DNA from 2 places in the Marinomonas sp. CT5 genome. Region 1 is predicted to be linked to the other one. Evidence: predicted binding sites of a transcription regulator. Region 1 holds the regulator's gene; the other holds the start of a gene.

Region 1 (3,909 bases):
AATAATTTATTTAATTTTAAAGAATTAAAACAGTCACCTGATGCCTTTGATAGACTAAATATTATTTCATTATAGGATCATTAAAAATGAATTTGACTAATAAAGCACTATTGCTTACTGCTGGAATACTAGGATCATCATTGGTTAACGCGTCTACAGCCAGTGTTGCATTAACAAATGAAACCGTTAAAAGTGATGTTAACTTTAATATGGGGACGTTTGGTATTGGTGCAGGTGTTTCTTATGATAAGGACGAGAGTGTTACTGCTGCACATATTGAATTGGGAGTAGAAGATTCAGATACTAGTGGTCCGTTACAAGTAGGTCTTGGTGCGCGTTTGTATGGTATTGATGCTGACTTGGAGCCAGATGATGATATATCTGTAGCGCTTGCTTTGGGTGGCTGGTATCGTTATACACTTCCTGAAGCTAACCGTCTTAGTATCTTTGGCTCTTTGTATTATGCTCCAGAAGTATTGTCTTTTAAAAACTTAGATCACATGTATGTTTACGAGCTACGTGCAGAGTATATGACCATGCGAAATGCTAGGGCGTTTATTAGTTACGGTAAAACGACAGTTATTTATGAAGATGACAGCCGTAAAATAGCCAATAATGGGTTTTCTGTCGGCGCTAGTGTAGATTTCTAATATTTACATGAAAAGATAAAAAGGTGGCTCTTGCCACCTTTTTTAGGTCTATATTAATCCCCTTCGTAAGCACAAAGGCTAAAGACAGAAATATTACTGTCACTCAATTTTTGGCTTCCACCTAAGTCCGGAAGATCAATGATTGCAGCTACTTCTTTTATATTTGCACCTTGTTGAGTAAGTAGCTCAATTGCAGCGAAAAGGGTGCCACCAGTTGCAATCAAATCATCAAATAATAATACTTGGTCGCCAGCTTCAACCGCACCTTCTTGAATTTCTAACTCAGCTTCACCGTATTCCAGGGCATATTTCTGTGAGATTGTTTTGCCGGGAAGCTTGCCTTTTTTACGTACTAAAATTAGTGGTTTTTGCAGTTCGTAAGCCAGTACGGCTGCAATCAAAAAACCACGAGCATCAATACAAGCAATATGAGTAATGTCTGTGCCAATGTAACGATGTACATAGGCATCAACAACCATTCTCATCCCTTTTGGATCGCTGAAAATAGGGGTGATATCTCTGAAGCTAATACCTTTTTTTGGCCAGTCTTCTATTGTTTGTATGAGTGATTTAACGTAAAAATCGTCGTAAAGCATTACAGTATAGCCTCGTTGTATGAATCAAATGTGGGCGATTTTACCACAATCGCTAGCAACCCCAACGAGTTTTTGAATTTCTTCGAAATCAATTATTTCAATTTCTTTGCCATCAACATGGATTAGTTCATTTTTTTGAAAACGAGTGATAACCCTACTAACGGTTTCTACAGCTAAGCCTAAGTAATTACCAATTTCACCACGAGACATTGATAGTCTGAATGAGCTGGCAGAATAACCACGCTTTTTAAAGCGGCTGGATAAATTCAATAGAAAAGAGGCGACTTTCTCATCGGCATTCTTTTTGCCAAGCAATACCATCATTTGCTGATCATCCGATATTTTTCGACTCATTACTTTAAAAATCTGGTGCTTTAGTGATGGAATCTGAGAGGACAACTCTTCTAAGTGACTGAATGGGATTTCACAGACGGTAGTGGTTTCTAAAGCTTTGGCAGAAACAGGGTAGACGCTTGAATCTATACCACTAAGACCGACCAACTCACTAGGGCAATAAAAACCAGTGATTTGCTCCTCTCCAACAGAAGTGATGTTGAAGGTTTTTAGCGTGCCTGAACGAACAGCAAACACAGAGTCAAAAGGCTCTCCTTGTCTGAATAAAAACTCACCTTTCTTAAGTGGTTTTTTGCGCTCGATGATTTGATCTAATCTATTAATGTCTTCGTCAGCCAGTGCAATAGGAAGGCAGAGGGCGCTTAAACTACAGTTTTGGCATTGTGATGTAAGTGTACTGTTAAAACGTGACTGTGTGTGTGTCATTGACATGTTATCTCCCTGATCTCGATCTATATAACTTTTGAGTATTTTATGGCGCCATTGAGATATTTATCAAAAGCCATACAAATACAGCGTATTAATAATCTACCCTTTGGTGTGACTTGAATCGTGGTCTGCACTCCACTACGTTCAATTAATAACATCCCATCTTCCAACATGGGAGTTAGATTTTCCACTTCATTAGAGAAATAGTCAAAGAAATGAATATTAAATTTCTGTTCAATTGCGCTTGTGTTGAGCGCAAACTGCGAAATCAACGTCATTATAACTTGATGACGAATTCTATCATCTAGATCACTAATATATCCTTTCGCTATCGCTAATTGTCCCTTTTCTATGCGGCTTCTATATTCGGATAAGTCAGTATGGTTCTGTATGTAAACACCATTTAAGTCACTAATGGCTGAAACACCAAATGCAATCAGCTCAGTATCTGCATGAGTGGTATAACCTTGGAAATTACGTTGTAGTTGACCTTCTTGCTGAGCGATCACTAAGCTATCGGTTGGTTTTGCGAAGTGGTCCATACCTATGTATTCATAGCCGGCTGCAATCAAGTATTCAATACTCATTTTCAGTAAATCAAGTTTCAAACTTGAAATAGGTAAGCTGTCATCTGTGATGCGCTTTTGCGCGCGAAAACGATCAGGCAAATGAGCATAATTAAACAGCGAAATTCTATCTGGTGATAACTCAACTACTTGTGAAAGCGTTTTTTTAAAGCCTTCTATTGTTTGATACGGAAGCCCATAAATGAGATCAAAGTTAATTGACTTAATACCTAGCTCTCTAGCGTCATCGACTAGATTTCTGACCATGTCTACGGGTTGTATACGGTGAATGGCTTCTTGAACTTTGATGTCAAAATCTTGCACACCAATGCTGATACGGTTTATGCCTTTTTCTGTTAACAACTTAAGTTTAGGCTTGCTGATTTCTCTTGGGTCGATTTCAATGCTGTAGTCTTGGCTACCATCGTTAACTAGATTGAAATGCTGCTCAATAGTATTGAATAAGACTTCAAACAACTCTTCAGTTAAAAAGGTTGGGGTGCCTCCTCCAAAATGCAGTTGAGTTACTTTTCTTGTGTGATCAAGCATAAGACTTCTTAATCGCATTTCTTCACCAAGCAATTCCACATACTCAGTACCTTTTTCATACTGCTTAGTTACTATTTTATTGCAGGCACAGTAGTAGCAAAGATGGGCGCAGAATGGAATATGGAAATACAAGCTAATAGGGGCTTGTGAAGGCGTTAGCATTTTATCAATTAATGCAATTTTACTAATGCCGGAATTAAATTGTGGCGCTGTTGGGTAAGAAGTATAACGAGGCCCAGACAGGTCGTATTTAGCGATAAGTGAGGAGTCCCAGATCATGATGATGCGTTCCTATTAAATTTTCTAATAGTAGTCTACACGTTAGGTCTTGGATGTTTGCTGACACAGATCAAGAATTAGCATACTGCAAAGCAAAAGCGCTTAAGTATTAGTCGCTTCTAACCCTTTATCAAATCTGGTCTAATAGCCGTTTTGAATACAATCTAATGACTTCACTTCCTATATACTTTGCCCATGGTGCTGGTGCTGGCCACCACAATGATTTTTTACAAAAATTATCTAAGGCTATAGTCCAGCAACATTATGTTGTTACTCCTGTTACTTTCTCCTATATGCAACAGCAAGAAGTGTCAGGAAAAAAAAGGCCGCCCCCTAGGTTTAATACGTTGATTCCAGAATACGAGAGTTATATTCAGGATGAAAATGCCTGTATTGTGGCAGGCAAGTCCATGGGAGGGCGTGTAGCCACTCAATTGACTCATCATTCAATGGTCAAGGCTGTTATCTGCTTTGGCTTTCCTTTCC
Region 2 (3,909 bases), 120 kb from region 1:
AAAGGAAGCGTCGTTACGACGATTTTATTAGAAATTCAAACTTTCTCATTAGATGACATTGTGTTTCATTTAAAAGAGAAGATTAATCAGGTCCCGAATTTTTTCAATCAAGCACCGATCATCATTGATATTTCAAAAATGAAGCGCGGTATTCGTTTGGAAGAGTTTGAGGAGCTGATTAAGTCTGTAAATGATCTTGGTCTTGGTGTCATTGGTTGGCGTTGTGATCCTGAGGCATTGCCCGTTTGGAATGCTTCGGTAACGATTCCTTTATTACCTGCCAGTAAAGCAAGGTCGATTAATGTCTCTCCTGCTGTTAAGGAAGAGGTTAGTCCGGATGTGGTTGTCAAAACTGTAGTAGAAGAACGCTTGGTCCCCCAATCGACAAAGGTTATTACCAAGCCGATTCGTTCTGGACAACAAGTTTATGCGGAAGGTGATTTGATCATTCTTAATCAGGTCAGTGCTGGTGCTGAAGTTCTTGCGGATGGCAATATCCATGTTTATGGAGCATTACGTGGTCGCGCATTAGCGGGTGTTAAAGGTGATGTGGACGCACGAATTTTTTGCAAAAGCTTGGAGGCCGAATTGGTTTCTATTGCGGGTAATTTTATGTTGAGTGATGCGCTGCAAAATATCGTTTGGAAAGACAGCGCGCAAGTGTTATTAGTTGACGATAGTTTAGAAATCGTACCGCTTTAAAGTTTATTATTTAATTTGTTAGATAGACTCAATTTGAGTGTGTCGGAGGATATAGCATTGGCAAAAATTATAGTAGTCACATCGGGCAAGGGTGGTGTTGGTAAGACAACATCCAGTGCTGCGATTGGGACTGGTCTTGCGTTGAAGGGTCATAAAACCGTTATTATCGATTTCGATGTGGGTCTGCGTAATCTTGATTTGATTATGGGTTGTGAGCGTCGTGTGGTTTATGACTTTGTTAATGTTATCAACAAAGAGGCGACACTTTCTCAAGCCCTGATCAAAGATAAACGCACCAAAGAGTTGTTTATCTTGCCTGCTTCACAAACTCGCGATAAAGATGCGTTAACGATCGAGGGTGTACAGTGGGTGCTTGAAGAGCTTGCCAAGGAGTTTGATTACATTATTTGTGATTCTCCGGCTGGTATTGAAAAAGGGGCTCAAATGGCCCTGTACTTTGCTGACGCAGCGATTGTTGTCACTAACCCTGAGGTCTCTTCGGTACGTGACTCAGACCGTATTTTGGGTATTTTACAAAGTAAATCAAAACGAGCGGAAGAGGGTAAAGAGGCCATTGAGGAGCACTTGCTTTTAACTCGCTACCATCCAAATCGTGTTGCTTTGGGTGAGATGTTAAGCGTTTCTGATGTTGAAGATATTCTAGCAGTTCCTTTGCTGGGTGTTATCCCTGAATCTGAAGCGGTATTAAAAGCCTCTAACCAAGGTACACCTGTGATTTTAGATACTGATTCTGAAGCAGGTCTTGCTTATATGGATGCTGTTGATCGCTTGATGGGTGAAGAACGTCCGTTACGCTTCTTAGAAGTTCAGAAAAAAGGCTTCATCAAACGATTGTTAGGAGGTTAGAGTGGGAATTTTTGATTATTTCAAAAGCAAAAGCGCGCCAACTTCCGCATCGGTTGCTAAAGACAGATTGCAGATTATTGTGGCTCACGAGCGTAGTAAGCGTCATCAACCTGATTACTTGCCACAAATGCAGCAGGAAATTATTGATGTGATTCGTAAGTATGTAAATATCGGCAGTGAAGACGTGCAGATACAGCTTGATAATACGGATGATTGTTCTGTGTTGGAGCTAAATGTGACTTTGCCAGAGCAAAACTAGAATTTTTATCATAAGTTGCTGTTGATAAAATAAGAAGCGCCTAACGAGATGATTGATATGTGTCTTATTAGGTGCTTTTTTTTATGTCAAATCTCTTGTCTTTTAGTAGCATTGTTTTACTCAGATTTCCATGGGTGTATGATTCGTTGCATTCAATTTTGATTCTTAGAGTAAGATAATATGATGCGATTTTCTCTGTGTGTCGTTACTGCTTTATTTCTTTCAGCTTGCAGCGAACCAAAACAAGTTGTTGCAAAAAAGAAACCTGCTCGTCTATCTTCGGATCTACCAATTGCTACGACAGATCCTAAAGCGATGTTGGGTGCTCAACTGTTTTTTGATACCAGTTTATCTAAAGAGCGTAATCAGTCTTGTGGTACCTGCCATGATATTGGCAATGCTTTTGTGGATAAAAGAAGAGAGGCATTATCTGGTGCAGTTTCATTAGGTAGTGATGGATCTTCTATGGGAGGTCGCAATACACCGACAGCTGCTTATGCCGCGTTTTCTCCAGCGTTTCATCGTATGACTAATGGCGAGTACCGCGGTGGTCAATTTTTAGATGGTCGCGCTTCGGGGTTACCGCAGCAAGCAGAGGGTCCTTTCTTAAATCCATTGGAAATGGCTATGCCAAGTGCTGCTGTTGTGGTTGATCGGGTGAGAGAAAATGAGCGGTATGAAACGCTGTTTAATTCTGTCTATGGAGAAGGGGTTTTGAATGATCCTGCTAAGGGTTATGCGGCTATTACAAATGCCATTGCCAGTTTTGAGCAAACGGCCATGTTTATGCCTTTTGATTCCAAGTACGATCGGTCCTTACGTGGTGAGGTAGCGTTAACGCCCCAAGAGGAATTGGGCAAGACTTTGTTTTTCTCTCAACAATTCACGAATTGTAATTCTTGTCATCAGTTACATAAGTCGCCTCTTCATTCTCAAGAAACTTTTACTAATTATGAGTTTCGTAATATCGGAGTGCCGGCAAATCCTGATTTAATGGCTCAAAATGGTAATAAGAAAGATTTGGGATTATTGGACAATCCTTCAATAGATGACCCTAAGCAAGCTGGAAAATTTAAGGTGCCATCGTTGCGTAATGTAGCAGTGACTGGCCCATACATGCACAACGGTGTTTTTAAGGATCTAAGAACTGTGGTGCTTTTTTATGATAAGTACAATAATCCTAAACGCACGATAAACCCTGAAACAGGTAAACCTTGGGCTAAACCAGAAGTTGCTGAAAATATTGACTTAGTTGAATTGCAAAAAGGGCCTGCTCTTCCGGATCAGCGGGTGGATGCCATTGTGGCTTTTTTGAAAACACTGACAGATCAGCGTTACGAATCTTTGCTTGATAACTAGAGTTGTTATTTATTAGATTGTTTTGGTTAGGTCCTTATTGTTTTCATTGATAAAACTGGCTACTAAGACAAAAATTTATTACATTGACCCTTTGGTTATTTTTTGCATCTTGTATGTGTCGCTAGAATATGAAGGGTTAATATAATGAAATATGTTCCACTTGGCCGAACTGGCTTAGAAGTTTCTCGCGTATGCTTGGGTACCATGACTTGGGGTACCCAAAACAATCAAGCCGATGCTGATGAGCAGATAGAATATGCTTTAGCAAATGGTGTGAACTTCATGGACACCGCAGAAATGTATTCTGTGCCGCCAACTGAAGAATCTTATGGCAAAACAGAAACCATTATTGGTGATTGGTTGTCTCGTAACCCAGAGCGCCGTAAAGAGTTTATTTTGGCGACTAAAATTGCAGGGCCTGGACTAGCATATGTTCGTGGTGGCAGTAACATATCTGGTAAGACTATTGTTGAAGCGGTTGATGCTTCTTTGAAGCGTCTTCAAACAGATTATATCGATCTTTATCAGCTACATTGGCCAAATCGTACAACGCCGCATTTTTCTAAGCATTTCCCTGGGGCGATCACTTTTACTGACGTTGATCACGAAGAACAATCCGCTCAAATTCTTGATATTCTGCACGGGCTAGATGCTTGTATTAAAGCGGGTAAAATTCGTCACTTTGGCTTATCTGATGATACAACATGGGGCATTAATGAGTT

The links. The regulator FNR, encoded in region 1, switches genes on or off when oxygen is low (the NO sensors DNR and NnrR bind a similar motif). The targets are predictions, from matches to a motif close to TTGATNTANATCAA.
Region 2: C0J08_RS11650 (cytochrome-c peroxidase) is a predicted target of FNR. The motif match lies at 1,881-1,894, and genes of this name have one in related genera.

Annotation. Positions count from the first base shown of each region.
Region 1 covers NZ_CP025572.1:2,362,148-2,366,056, forward strand. Annotated here, with positions in the region: gene ttcA (tRNA 2-thiocytidine(32) synthetase TtcA) at 1-75, shown strand, start outside; gene C0J08_RS11070 (YfaZ family outer membrane protein) at 87-650, shown strand; gene C0J08_RS11075 (adenine phosphoribosyltransferase) at 704-1,246, opposite strand; gene fnr (fumarate/nitrate reduction transcriptional regulator Fnr) at 1,271-2,032, opposite strand; gene hemN (oxygen-independent coproporphyrinogen III oxidase) at 2,053-3,423, opposite strand; gene C0J08_RS11090 (alpha/beta family hydrolase) at 3,591-3,909, shown strand, end outside.
Region 2 covers NZ_CP025572.1:2,481,468-2,485,376, reverse strand. Annotated here, with positions in the region: gene minC (septum site-determining protein MinC) at 1-702, shown strand, start outside; gene minD (septum site-determining protein MinD) at 760-1,569, shown strand; gene minE (cell division topological specificity factor MinE) at 1,571-1,828, shown strand; gene C0J08_RS11650 (cytochrome-c peroxidase) at 2,009-3,187, shown strand; gene C0J08_RS11645 (aldo/keto reductase) at 3,332-3,909, shown strand, end outside.